Regions from separate parts of the Paenibacillus sp. JNU01 genome, predicted to be linked through region 1. Evidence: predicted binding sites of a transcription regulator. Region 1 holds the regulator's gene; the other holds the start of a gene.

Evidence for each region. The regulator Rex, encoded in region 1, represses fermentation and respiration genes when NADH is low (regulators of the CRP and FNR family bind a similar motif). The targets are predictions, from matches to a motif close to TTGTGAAATATTTCACAA.
Region 2: a site for Rex is predicted at 2,440-2,457, ahead of NLBNIHML_RS15620 (cytochrome ubiquinol oxidase subunit I). Genes of this name have one in related genera too.

Annotation. Positions count from the first base shown of each region.
Region 1 is NZ_CP169723.1:1,432,765-1,440,232, forward strand. Features, by position in the region: gene NLBNIHML_RS05975 (DUF5590 domain-containing protein) at 66-596, opposite strand; gene NLBNIHML_RS05980 (amidohydrolase) at 636-1,940, opposite strand; gene NLBNIHML_RS05985 (redox-sensing transcriptional repressor Rex) at 1,927-2,580, opposite strand; gene dinG (ATP-dependent DNA helicase DinG) at 2,800-5,661, opposite strand; gene NLBNIHML_RS05995 (tetratricopeptide repeat protein) at 5,804-6,451, opposite strand; gene panD (aspartate 1-decarboxylase) at 6,545-6,928, opposite strand; gene panC (pantoate--beta-alanine ligase) at 6,921-7,468, opposite strand, start outside.
Region 2 is NZ_CP169723.1:3,595,351-3,602,818, forward strand. Features, by position in the region: gene cydB (cytochrome d ubiquinol oxidase subunit II) at 1-958, opposite strand, end outside; gene NLBNIHML_RS15620 (cytochrome ubiquinol oxidase subunit I) at 903-2,318, opposite strand; gene NLBNIHML_RS15625 (tetratricopeptide repeat protein) at 2,787-4,088, shown strand; gene NLBNIHML_RS15630 (glycosyltransferase) at 4,085-5,080, shown strand; gene NLBNIHML_RS15635 (glycosyltransferase family 4 protein) at 5,082-6,623, shown strand; gene NLBNIHML_RS15640 (class I SAM-dependent methyltransferase) at 6,620-7,291, shown strand.

The DNA.
Region 1 (7,468 bases):
AGTCGGATATCCGTCTGCCGGTTCTTTCATTTCTACGATTCTCTAGCTAAGTTACTCTATTTGTTCTAGCTGTTCGGGAGTGTGTAAACCAAGTCTACCTGTTCTCCATTGCTAAAACGATAAAACCGATAGTGGTTATGCGTACCGTCTTTATAATACACTTGCCACACATATATTCCATTCACAACTCCGGGCATGATTCGTTTAATCTCACCGGCTGGAACTTCGGAACTAAAGCGATTGCGTATCTGTGCTTCGGACATGCCATTCTGCAGCAGTTCACTGTGTATAGCGTTAGCACCTGTAGCAGGTTGATTATTTGCATCGAATTTAACCCAGACCATAACATCCTGGTTATCCTTGTTTTTGCCGAGCAGGGTCCAGTAGATGTTGTCAGAGCCTTCTTTATCACCCCAGATGTACTTACGCAATTCATCATAAGATGTAATGCCCAGTTGCTCCTGTGCTGCCTGTATGGCGAGCGCTTCTTCCTTACGCTGGTCCTGTGTGACATACACGTAATAACGCTGAAGTCCAAACAGAATCAGAACTAGTGCAAGCAGCGAAATCCATATCCACTTCTTTTTTTTCTTCAAAAGCCGAACTTCCTTTCCCTATGATGCTCCGCAATACAATTAACGAGCAAGCAAACCATCAAATGCCAATTGAGACTCACGCAAAATACGTTCTTCGTCCAGCGTCAGACATTCGCCATGTTTAACCACTTGTTTCCCATCTACCCATACGTGCTCCACATCTTTGGCAGAGGCTGAATAAATCGTATGCGAGATCAGGTCTGTATGTGGGTAGAAGTGTGCCTGTTCAATGTCCAGGGCGATGAAATCAGCCTTCATGCCTACCTGAAGCGCACCGGTATTGTTCAGGAAGATGGATTTAGCACCATATGAAGTTCCGAGTAGTAACGCTTCGCCCGCTGGCACGGCAGTCGGATCACCAGACACACCTTTGTGAATCAATGCAGCCAGTCTCATTTCTTCAAACATATCCAGGTTGTTGTTGCTTGCCGGTCCGTCGGTTCCAAGTGACACGGTAACTCCTGCTTTCAGTAATGCAGGTACCCGCGCAACACCGGAAGCGAGTTTCAGGTTACTTCCCGGGTTATGGGATACAGCCACATCATGGCGGGCCAAAATTTCAATCTCTTCATCATTCAGGTGCACCGCATGTGCTACCAGGGATGGACGGGAGAAAAAGCCCAGTTTCTCCAGATGTGCCACAGGACGCAGTCCATATTCTGTAACGTTCTGCTCCACTTCACGAAGCGTTTCCGACATATGTGTATGCAGAGGAAGGTTAAGATCATTTGCGACCTGTACAAGCTTCTCTATGTAGTCAGGAGGGCATGTATATGGTGCGTGTGGCGAGATTACGGTTGTGATGCGACCATCTGCCTGTCCATTCCACTCACGTGCAAACGCTGCCGACTCCTCCAGCTTCCGCAATTGCTCTTCTTCCGAGCACAGCCCGATTACACCACGTGCAAGTGCTGCTCTAACGCCGGATTGTTCCACAACTTTGGCAACCTGATCCATATGATCATACATGTCCAGGAAAGCTGTAGTTCCGCCTTTCAACATTTCAAGCACGGATAGCGAAGTTCCCCAATATACGTCTTGAGAAGTCATTTTTGCTTCCATCGGCCACATTTTTTCCTGCAACCATACTTGTAACGCAAGATCGTCCCCGTGTCCTCTAAGCAACGACATCGCTGCATGACCATGCGTATTGATCAGACCCGGCAGGAAGAACAATCCTTTTCCATCCACTTTGGTACAATTTTCGTCTCCATCCGGCAATGTCTCACCAATATGCACAATCTTGTCATTCTCGACAACCATGTATCCATGAACCACGTTCCATGTCGTGCCTTCATTAACGGCAAATTTGCCGTTGTGGATTACCCATCTATTTGTTGTCATCTTCCTCGTCGTCCTTTCCAGTCTCCAAGTAATAGGCCAAACTAAGCAGATCCGTTGTAAAGTCAGCATGGTGAATGCGGATATGTGGCGGTGTTTTTAGAATAGTTGGTGCAAAATTAAGAATCGCTTCGATTCCCGACTCAATAAGTTGATCGGCTACATTTTGAGCTTCCGTATCCGGAACTGTAATAATTCCGATGCGGATGTTATCTGTCTTAACCGCTTCCGTTAATTCATTCATTGGTTTTACCGTCAAACTGTTGATTTGACTACCAATCTTCGGTCCATATGCATCGAATACAGCAACAATCTTCATGTTGTCTTTCAGATATGCGTTGTAGTTGGACAAGGCCTGTCCCAGGTTACCAGCACCTACCAAAGCTACATTAATTTGCTGATCAATTTTGAGAATGTGACGAATTTTCTCGATCAAATAGGATACATCATACCCGATCCCTTTTCGACCAAAATCACCGAAGTAAGCCAGGTCTTTTCGAATTTGGGCCGGATTCAGATCCAGCCTCTGTCCAAGCTCTTGAGAAGAAACAGTAGCCACCTCACGCTGATGCAACTCGTTCAAATAGCGCAAGTATACAGGCAGACGTCGTACCACCGCTTCCGAAATTTTATCCGATTTCATTCTTGCTCCCCCTTACCAATGCCACGATAAAATAATAGATGAAAAGATGAGCATTCTGTATAAACTCAAAGATAGACGTGACATTTTATACAGAATGCTCTTTGTAATTTAGGTTATAAGTTCTTACGTGCAACTGCTTTAATCGGATACGGAAATATCTAATAAAGTTTAACGCCAAACGATAGTGTCATGCAATGATATAACGAACAAAGTTAACCATTATTCTTGTTCATTAAGAGGTTTTTCTAACCACTCGGTAATTCGGGGAACCATCTGCTCCGTGAGCATATGCTCCATTTTGGGACCAGGTAATGAATATAAAAAGAATTTGCCATAGTACGCTTCGATCACACGTGTATCATAAACAATGACAATACCTCTGTCCTTCGCTGTTCGCACCAATCGGCCAAATCCTTGCTTGAAACGAATGACCGCTTGCGGCACAGACAGTTTCATGAATGGATTTTTCTTTTGCTCCTGGAGCAATTCACTCTTGGCTTCAACCAACGGATGATTCGGCGGCTGGAAAGGCAGACGCACAATAGCGAGACAGGTCAGTGCTTCTCCCGGGATATCTACACCCTCCCAGAAGCTGCTTGTGCCCAAGAGTACCGTAGCTTTGGCATCCTGGAACCTGCGAGTCAACTTGGAGCGGCTTCCACTATCCACACCTTGACCCAACAACGAGATGTCGTTACCAGACAGTGCCTCCTTCAGCGGATCATAGACCTGTCGCAGCATCTTGTATGAAGTAAACAGAACCATCATGCGTCCACGCGTGGCAATTGCGGTCTCTGCGAGTGATTGCACCAGCATATTAACAAAGTGCGCATCACCCACACTGCCTTTCACACTTGGGAAATCACGCGGAATCACTAGAAGTGCCTGATCACGATAATTAAAAGGTGATGGCAGCATCGACGTTAAAAGCCGATTATTCTCAGAGGCTTCCTGTAAGCCAAGCTGCTCAATCATGAACTGGAATGACTTATCTACAGAGAGCGTAGCCGATGTAAGCACAACACTTTTCTTTTTATCAAAGAACAAATCCTTCAGTTGTGCACTGACATCGACAGGTACGGCGTACAGTTGAAGAGATTTACTGCGGAACTGACCGCTGGCTTCCATCCAGTACACCGTTTTGGCATCATCCATACGCATGAAGAATCGCAGATTCTCCTTCAATGTGGTCAGATCTTTCAGCAGTCCTGTAATGTCCGTAATCAGACTATCCGATTGATAATCATCCTGATCCTCTTTCACCTCAAGCAGCAATTTGTCCCCTTTGCGAACCAAATCGCCCAGAGTCACATAGATCTGGTTCTCCAGATCCTGCAACTCCTGCCATTTCGCAGGTTTCTGAGATGCCTTCAGGCGCAGGGAAAATTGCCCTGTCTCTCCCGGTGAAGCATCACTTCGTTCAGGCAAAAGACCGAACAGGGCATCGCTCATACGATCCCACAGTTCCTTAACCTCAACAGCTAGCGGGAACATCTGATCTACCATGGAGCCCCATTGCACCGAATTTTCATGCCCGGATAACTGCGAACGAAGCATAGGCAATTGTCCATTACGACTGTCTTTGAACAGACGGGTCAGGGTATGAACCAACGTGAAATATTTCATATGCATTCCAAGATGTTTACCCGCTACATCTTCCAGATGATGGGCCTCATCGATCACAAGACTCTCATAGGCTGGCAACAACTGATGTGCTGCTTTGACATCCGTAAACAATTTGGAGTGATTGGTTATTACGATATCAGACAACCCGGCCTCATGTTTGGCGCGATGATAGAAACATTTGCGGAACCATGGGCAGGATCTTCCCAGACAGGACTCGGATTCGCTCTGTACCGTCTCCCAGAAGTCGCCTCCGCGTCCGCTAAGGTTAAGCTCCTCATCATCTCCAGTTTCAGTCTGTGTGAGCCACACGATCATCTGAGCGGCTGTGAAATAATCCTCTTTGGGAGTGGCGAATTCACGTTTATTGATTTTGTGTTCAAATTTGCGCAGGCACAGGTAATGTCCACGTCCTTTGAAGACAGCAGCCTTAAACGGAAACGGAACCACTTGGGTCAGCATCGGAATATCTCGCTCTCTCAATTGCTCCTGCAAATTGATCGTATGCGTGCTGACCATGACTTTCTGTTCTTGTTTCACACTTTCGTATATCGCTGGCAGCAGATAACCCAGAGATTTACCGGTACCTGTTCCAGCTTCGATCAAGAGATGTTTCTCTTCATCCAGGGCTTGCCTTACACTGCTGAACATCTGGGTCTGGGCTTCACGCTCTTCGTAATGATCCAGCGTATCCTTCAGGTTCTCCCGAACCTGGTCCATAAACTGTTCGAAGCTTACACCATCGAGGGGGTTACCTTCCCGCTCATCACGTGGTGCACCAATATCGGTCCAATCACTTACATTAAGAGCAAGCTGCCGATAATAGGTATGTCCGTCCAGATCCTGAATCGGCTCTGCTTCCTTCTCACTGCGCATCCCGTCCAAGAACCAACCCAAGTCACTGTCTTCTGGTGCGAACAGGTCACTGAGCCGTTGAATCGTTATGAGCGGTAATTCCTTTAACTCATCCAGACACTTGAGCAGCACATAGGCTGTCGCCAGTGCGTCACTGTCGGCCTGGTGAGGGCGATCATGTTGAAATCCAAATTCAGAAGACACATAACCGAGTTGATAAGAACCCAGTGATGGGAACGTAATCTTCAGAAAATCAATGGTATCCAGAATACGGCCAGTGAACGGCAGATAACCGCAACGGTCAAGAGCATTCTGCAAAAAGTGAAAATCAAAAGCGACGTTGTGTCCAACAAGCACCACATCGTTAAGCAGCGGAACCATCTCCATCATCATCTCTTCGAGTGATGGAGCGTCCGCCACATCTTCATCGGTAATACCCGTTAGCCCCGAGATAAACGGGGGAATCGGGACACCAGGGTTCACATAAGAACTATATATTTGAGTTATGCTGAAGTCATGATCTATGATGGCAAGTCCGGCTTGTATAATCTCACCGTCGGACTGCGTGCCGGTTGTTTCGAAATCCAATACGGCAAATTTCATTGCAATATACGGTCCCTTCCATTCCAGTCTATGTTACAGCATAGCAAAAAAAAGGGGATTTGAAAATTAACTGACAAAAAAGCGGTGTCCCCGCCGCTATGCCAAAGGAGGGAACACCGTTTTTTTGTCGCCGAATTCCCGCTTAATGAAGGGTCGTCAGCTGATTAGCATATTGCAATTTTCCCCTGTTCAACCTGCAAGCTTCCATGTTGTACAGCGGTTCGGTCAATGTCGGGTCATACTGAAGGGCCTGTGCAAAGAGTGAACATGCAGCCTCCGGGTTCGCAAGCTTGGCTTGAATACAGCCCAGAGCGTTACATACAAGCCCTTTCAAGCGAGGTGAGCCCTTAAGATACATGATCTGCTGCAAATGTGTCCCGGCTTCAGCGATTTGTTCCAGATTCAGATATGCGAGTGCCAAGTAAAAACGAGTTAATGCACTCTCCGGATGGTCGGTCACAACCCGGGAGAACTGCAAGATCGCCTGCGGATACATCTGTAATTTGAAATACCCTTGTCCTCGACTGAAACATTCCAGATGGAGTTCAGGCAGAGCGGTGACAGCTTCCTGTTCCGGTTCAAGGGACGCAGGCTTATCCATCTCCCGTTCCCTCACCTGGCTCATCTTTTCTTCAAACATCAGCCATTCATCCAACATTCCGTCACTCATCCGCTTAAGCAAGTTCCACTTTTGCAGCAATTCTTGTTTGTTCAGACCTTCAGCGGAAGGATAGCTCTTGATAATTTCATCTAACATGTCGTTCATTTCTGCGAAAACATGCTGGAACATCGTTGCATCCCCACCCTTGAAAAAATGGATTAGTGCAGTGACCTGTACTCATTTTTTGCTTCAAGGGCCGATTTCATTCTCCTTACCAGTCGATTACATAATTGTTGCGTGAACTTCCTGCTTCATGGTTTGTACAGGTTTATTCTGTCCATCTACAAACACAACGGTTGGTTTGTGAGTATTTGCCTCTTCTTGCGACATCATGGCATAAGAAATGATAATGACGTTGTCTCCAGGCTGCACCAGACGAGCAGCTGCGCCGTTTAGACAGATGACCCCGCTTCCGCGCGGTCCTGGAATCACATAAGTTTCCAGACGTGCACCATTGTTGTTGTTCACAATCTGCACTTTCTCGTTTTCCATCAAGTCGGATGTTTCCATCAAGTCTTCATCTATGGTAATGCTACCCACATAGTTCAAGTTGGCTTCCGTTACCGTAGCCCGGTGAATTTTGGATTTCATGAGTGTTCTAAACATGGGACAGCACCTCCGATTTTTGCAACCTTATATTGTCAATCAATCTTGTTTTTCCGAATTTCACCGCAAGTGCAATGAGCAGATCGTCACGTCCTTGAACTTCTTCCTGATCTGCGAGCGGCTCCAGACTTGGAAAAGCCTGAATCTCAGCATAGTCGATCACTGCAAGCGATGAGGTTGCAATCTGCTCGCGCAGAATACGACGGATATCTGCGGCGTTCCTAGCTATCCCTGTATCTACAGCTTCCTGGGCTGTGCGCAGTGCTTTCGACAGAACTAATGCCTGTGTACGCTGCTCCGAGCTAAGATAGACATTACGTGAACTAAGAGCAAGACCATCCTCTTCGCGAACAATCGGACAGGGAACAATTTCTACAGGCATATTCAAATCATTCACCATCTGTTGAATAACCGCAACCTGCTGAGCGTCTTTCATACCAAAAAAAGCACGCTGTGGCTGTACGATGTTGAAAAGCTTCGATACTACCGTCGTTACTCCGTTAAAATGTCCTGGTCTGGAAGCGCCACATAAGCGCTCAG
Region 2 (7,468 bases), 2.2 Mb from region 1:
CAATGGTCATGACTTTCAAGGAATACGCACCAGATGCCGCATTGTATACGGTCAGGTCATATGCCGCTCCAAAGGAACTCACCATCACTCTTGGGAACAGTCCGATAAATACCGAAGCAAAGGCAATCGCAATCACAGCACCTGTCATACCAAAAGCCCAGCCTTCACGCTTCTGACGAACGAAATATGCCGCAAGCGCAAGTGAAACTGCACCAAGTACAACCATGATCCACAGTGCCCAGCCGCGAACGGCGAACACATCGGTCATAAAATACGTCAATATCGCATACACGGCAAGCAGTACAGCCAGCGGCAGCATCAATTTTTGCGCTGTATTCAAGGCACGCTCTCGGAGTTCCCCGACTGTTCGTAGGGAGGCAAACAGCAATCCATGAACCAGACACAGCAGGGTTACGCTCAAACCACCAATTACAGTGTACGGATTAACGATATCCAAGAATCCTGCGCGCAACTGCATCTCCCCATCAATGGGCAGACCCTTCATGAACGTGGCAAAGACTACGCCGAACAGGAAAGGCAGGAGCGCGCTGGATACCACAATGATGATATCCCATGTTTTGCGCCAACGCTGCTGTTTCATTTTACTGCGGAATTCGAAGGCAACCCCGCGACCAATCAAGGCGAGTAATACGACCACAAGCGGCAGGTAGAAGCCACTGAACATCGTGGCATACCAGTGCGGGAAGGCAGCAAACATGGCACCCCCTGCTGTAATCAGCCATACTTCGTTACCATCCCAGAAGGGACCAATCGAGTTGATCAGGGTCCGGCGTTCACGGTCCGTTTTGGCAATAATGCCTGTAGACATCCCCACTCCAAAATCAAAACCTTCCAAAAAGAAGAAACCGACAAACAATACGGCAATCAGCAAAAACCACAACTCACTTAGTGACAACGGAATAACCTCCATCCACGCCGAACGGATCGGCCGATTCATCGTGATCTTCCGGCTTCTCGACCGCAAACGGTCCTGCCTTGATCTCACGTACGAACAGGTATACCATCACGATACCGAGAACCGTATACGCAGCGGTAAAAGCAATGGTAGAGAACAGGATCATTCCTGCGGATACGTTCGGTGAGACACCGGCTTCGGTCGTCATATAGCCAAACACCGTCCACGGTTGCCTGCCAACCTCGGTCATGATCCAACCAGATGTATTAGCGATAAATGGCAGAGAAATAGCAATTACCATCAGACGCATGAACCACTTTCCTGCAATCTCCAGCTTCTTGCGCATGGCCAGAAACGTACCATATAGGGATAACAAAATCATTAAGCCACCTGCTGCGATCATAATGCGGAAACTCCAGAACGTTGTTCGTACCGGCGGGATGTAATTCCCCGGTCCATACGTCTGCTCATACTCGGCTTGAAGCTCCTTCATGCCTGTGACACTGCCGGAGAACTTGCTGTAGGACAGGTAACTGAGCAATCCAGGGATTTTGATCTCACCGGTATTCTCCTGTTTGTCTGGATCGATAAAAGCAACTACCGTCCATGGTGCCGGATCTTCTGTCGTCGTCCATGTGCCTTCACTGGCTGCCATCTTCATCGGCTGTGTCTCCACCAGATATTGCGCCTGGAAATGCCCGGAGAAAGCTACACCCAATGAAGAAACGAGTCCAATGATGATCGCAATATTAAACGATTTGCGGAAGATCTCCACATCCTGCTTCTTCATCAATTTGTAAGCACTGATCCCGGTGACAACGAAGGCACCTGTCATCAATGCCCCAAAAATCGTATGTGGGAACTCAACGAGAAGCTGACCATTCGTGATCAGTGCCAGGAAATCATTCATCTCGGCTCGGCCGTTGTTGATCTCAAACCCGACGGGATGCTGCATAAATGAATTGGCTGCCAGAATCCACAGCGCGGACAGGAATGTGCCGACAAACACCAGCCAGATGCAGGCCAGATGCACTTTTTTGGACAAACGATCCCATCCGAATATCCACAGCCCAATAAATGTAGACTCCATGAAAAACGCGAGTAACGCTTCAACAGCCAGTGGCGCACCAAACACGTCCCCCACGAACCGGGAGTACTCGGACCAGTTCATGCCGAACTGGAATTCTTGCAGAATACCTGTGACAACCCCGACGGCAAAGTTAATCAGGAACAGCTTGCCCCAGAACTTGGCCATCGTTTTGTAGATTTCCTTCCCCTTAACAACGTACAACGTCTCCATGATTGCAACCAACAGCACAAGACCGATGGATAGCGGGACAAAGAAGAAATGGAAAATCGTTGTAAGTGCATATTGGATACGCGATAACATAATCGGATCCATACCGTTACCCCTTCTTTCTGTTCACTTCGCAGTATGCGTATTTGGCATTGAAGCTGCACCTTCGCTGTCTGTCCGCCAAATACGTTGATGAACGTATTGTGCCAGATTCCCTATTTTATACATGTGAGAATTATCACAATCTCCGTGTTTAGAGCAAAAAAAAGTGATCCTGGTCACACAAAAGATAAAAATCAGCCTTTTGTAGTGCGAATTCAAATACCTTTTTTACAGTATCGAGAAGGTGTAGTGAAGCCGAAATTAGAGGATTGGTGCTTAGGGAAGCTCTATAATGGCTTGCCTACTTCATCTATTCATGGAAGATACTCATGTTTGGGACGGAATGCCCATATGTTAGTCTCAGGCATATCATGCGAAGTGCCGTGAGGGCTTTACATATGAAGTGGAAGCATGAAGCACATGCATAGTGAAGGACGCTCCTTATTACAGTCAAGGTGAGGTGAACGATTCATGGAAAAACCTGCGCCGTTACCAAGTGAAGACTCCGAAGCCAGTTCGGATAAGGCCCGTGCAGCTGTCGCAGAACAGCCCCCTGTCCGTTATGTTCTCTTCCCTCGCAAAGGAGGCTGGTCATCCTTTCCCTATCCCGATATTGCTGCACTGCTATCGATTGAGGGCGAGGTCTACTATGTCAGCAGTCTGACGCAACCAGAGGATGTACCTGCGGTGATCACTGTAATCTCCTTACCTGAAGCCGAGCAGCTATTGATGGAGCCACGTACCGTGGCAGTGGTCACTCATCCCTACTGGCTCATGGCTGCAGCTTCGCTGGAACCAGAGCTATGTATTGTCCTGCTCCCTGAGCCTGTCGGAGACGAAGCCTCTTCTCCCCTGTGGGAAAGCAGTATTTCCAAACTGGTGGGTATCGCTGATCTGGTAGGTACATCCTCCGAAACACGATATATGAAGCTATTATTCCAAGGCGTACGCGCCATCTGGCTGGGAGGCGAAGATCCTTCACAAGCAGGTACGGTGCAAAAGGATAATCTCGAAGTCCCTCTCCGGGACTACGAACTGTTCTTCCTGCATGCGCTGCGGCAGATCCTGTCAGGCACTCCGGATAGCGTTACCCTGCTTCAATGCAGTGTACGTGCTGATTTCTATCGCCAGCTTCGAGCCAAAGCAGGGGCGCATGAGACCATATCCTTTTTGCTCGCAGCCTATGAGTACTTGCTTGAAGATTCTCGGGCCATCCAATCATTACAAGAGGCATTCACCCAAGCGGTCCTGAATGGTCGAAGTGATTGTGTGATCTCCCACTATCGCTTCCTGTCTGCCATCCATGCCCGGGCCGGACAATTGGAGGACGCCCTGCTGGTGTACGGGATTAGTGCATCCGACGAACAGGAACGACATCATTATGAACAGTTATGTCGCTGGTTGGAGGCAGGAGAAGATCAACTTGTACGAGCGGAATTACTACGTATGAACGATGATTATGGAACCGCGCTGCGCACCCTGGACGAACTTGGCGGAGAAACCGCGAGACATTGGAAATTCCGCATTTATCAGGAGACAGGTCGCGTGGAAGAGGCACTGGCGCTGGTTCATGCAGTCGATATTCAGGATGATGCCAGTCGCCGGGATTATCAGCAATTATCTGGAAGTGTGCTAGCCCTGCGAGGCGACAGACACGGGGCAGTCAGACATTTTCTCGAAACGGCACTGGAGGATGAAGATGCGCTCGCCCGGATTGTCGAGCTGGAGTTGTTGGATCATGCCGTACAGCAATTGCTTGGGGAGGTGCCATGATGCTGGACCCGAAGAAACGCAGGCAACAGTTGAATGGGCCGATGGTGCACAGGGATATCCGAACCGAAACCACTTACACGCCAACGGTAACAGTGGATCTGACACATACAGACGCATCGGGAGAAGGCGATCAGCCGCCGAATCATGCACAGCCAGCGCAGAACATCCGAAGCCAGGTGCATCACTGGGGCGGTGAACAAGTTCAGGGTGAACAGGATGCTGCTGTATCACAAGAGGAAACGAGTGCATTCAAAGAACCCTTCTCCATCCGTCGAGTTCGCAAAAGCAAAGGCAACAAGCTGACCGCCATGCTCCAGGTTCGCAATGAACGCGGCCGATACCTTGAAGAAGTATTGCATGATCTGAGTGAGTTCGTGGATGAGATCGTGATTGTAGACGATGCCAGCACAGACGGAACCCCGGAGCTATGCAAAGCTTATCCGAAGGTGGTCCGCCTGGAGGTATTGGAGAAACCGCTGTTCGCCGAGGAATGGCGACTTCGCAACACCTTATGGCAAGCGGCGGCGGGAACACGTCCCGACTGGTTGCTATCGGTTGATGCGGATGAGCTCTACAGCACAGAGGCCAAGAAAGCCATACGCACGCTGATTAATCAGGAATATGCAGACTGGTTTGCCTTCCGTTTCTATGATATGTGGGGTGGCCGAACCCATTATCGGGAAGATGATCTCTGGTGTCTGCACAAGCGGCATACCGCTTCACTTGTACGTTATATGCCTGGATATCCTTATTTTTATCCACAACAGAATCATCATGTTCCCCGTCTTCCCTTGTCCTGCACCGTATTGCCCGGAGTCAGCACGGAACTGAAGGTTCAACATCTCGGCTGGGCAGGCAGTCTGGAGGACCGGGTCCGTAAATATTTGCGTTACAAGCGCATTGATCCCAGCGGTGAGTGGGGCAATCTTGCACATTACGAGTCGATTCTCGATCCGGAACCTCGGCTGATTCCCTGGAAGGAGGGACCGTGAGATGGGCGTGGTGAGTATTCTGACACATAGCTTCACCGACGGGTATAACCGGGAATTTGGTCGGGTATTCGGTGGTGGGCTGGAGCGGTATATCCTGGATCTGTGCAGTGTCATCCGCGGACTCGGACATATTCCCGAGGTTCATCAACTGTCCTATTTTGAAGCATTCCAGACTCGGACGGAGCAGATTGACGTATTCGGTTATTCGTACGACATGGATAATGTACCGGAAGCCTTTGATCGAATGGCAGCCGCGGCACGCGGCCCAGTGATCTATGCAAGCTGTCTGTGGCAGCCCATCACCTACAAACCGGGCAGTCTTGGCATCTGTCACGGCATTAACTGGGATCGTCCCGGACTGCCACTGGAGACCAAACAACAAGTGGCGGAACATATTCAACTCGCTCTGGATGGACTCGTGCGCATTGTATCCGTGGATTCCCATTTCCAGACCTTTTGCCGGGCTGCGTGCACCTATACCGATCCAAGGCAGGTTGTCCTGATTCCCAATGCAGTGGATACGTCCTATTTCACACCTGCCCCGCCAACACGGACCTTCGAGCAGGAACAGGAAGACGAATGGCTTGCCGCATGGAAGACCGATCTGGCGAGTCATGAGGAGAATGCCGGTGCAGTTATATCCGGGATGAAAGCTGTGGAAAGCAAGGTTGGACCGAGTGGTGATGGAGCATACAGTGGGAAGGCTAACGGAGATGGAGGTGGGGATACAGATAGCGATCAAGAACGAGATGAGAAGGGAGCGGTAGGTCACCATTTGGAGTTATCAAAGCTGGAAAAAGCCGAGGTAGTCGGCGGATCGTCTACGGTTGCTCGTCACCACCTGAATTCAACGGATTGGGCTACGGATATTGTAATATCAGCAGATGCTGAATATCAGGTTAATGTTCCGATTCAGGAACAGGTTGAACAGAAAACTATGGATGTCCGCTTGACCTCTCCCCGCCCAATTCGCATTATATATCCGCGTCGCATCAGCATGGAACGGGGCATTATTCCCATGATGCTGGCAGCAGATAAGCTGCTGGGGGCTTTTCCGGATCTGGAGATTGAATTTGCCGGGGAACTGGTTGAAGGCAGTACGGTCGGGAGAGCCTTTCGTTATTGGCATCGTACTCATCCACATGCGGAGCGGATTACCCAGCGTACGTATGATTTCCGGGACATTCGGGAGGCCTACCATCAGGCAGATATTGCCGTAATTCCAACCGTGTTCTCGGAAGGTACCTCCTATGCCTGTCTGGAAGCGATGAGCTGTGGACTTCCGGTGATTGCCTCCAATGTCGGCGGATTGAATGATCTGATTCAGGATGGTTTTAACGGGCTTTTGGTACCTCCTGGCGAGCAGGAATTAACCGCCGCCCTGGTACGTCTAGTACAGGATCGGGCCGAGCGGGAACGACTGGGAATCTATGCGCGCGAGACTGCACTGTCCTATGATCTCGCCAAGTGGCGGAGCCGGTGGAGCACGGTGTTGGAATCTTTTTTGGCAGAGACAGGATTAAAGGAGGGAATTCGGGGATGATGGATACGCCCAAGGCAACGGAATTCATGGAATCAAGATACATTAGGCAAAGTGACCCTAAAACGGACACATTGGTCTTCCCCCTGCATCCGGCATGGTGGAGCCGTCCCTACGAATATGAATGGGCCCGGCGGTTTGCACGTCCAGACGATGTGGTCCTTGATGCAGCCTGCGGCATCTCCCATCCGTTCAAATTCTGGCTTGCCGAACACTGCCGCGAGGTTCACGCCTGTGATTGGGATGAACGCATTTTGTCTGAAGAGGCGATACGACTGGATATCGCTTCTGATTTTGGCGAGCTGGCCGCTCAGGATCTGCCGGAATCCACGCTCGTCCGATTGCACCGTGCAAAGGCCAATCTGGCCCAGCTTCCGTACGAGTCGGGTAAATTTGATCGGGTGTTCTGTATCTCTGTCCTGGAGCATCTGGATACGGGCACAATGCTGCGAGCGTTTCGTGAGTTCGCCCGCGTGCTGAAGCCAAACGGACAGCTGATCGCTACCTTCGATGTACCCGAAATGCGCCCTGATCTGCTGGAAACAATCATGGCCGTTACCGGACTAAACATTAAGGATAAGCTGAATGTGGAAGAGCCGGACGATGCGATCTGGTCTGACATGTACGGCGCGCCGATTCGCTGTTTTCGAGCGGTGATATGCAAAGGTTAAGGCACCGATCTATTGGCAACGGAACCATGCACGGTTCGGGGAATGCTCCCAAGACCGGTAGCTCCGTTGCTTTTGCACTTTCAATTGGAGATGGATTGAGAAACAGATCGTGGTTACACATTGGGGAATGGGACTGGGATTTAGGGACTATGGATTAGAAATTAAAATTAGAAGTTA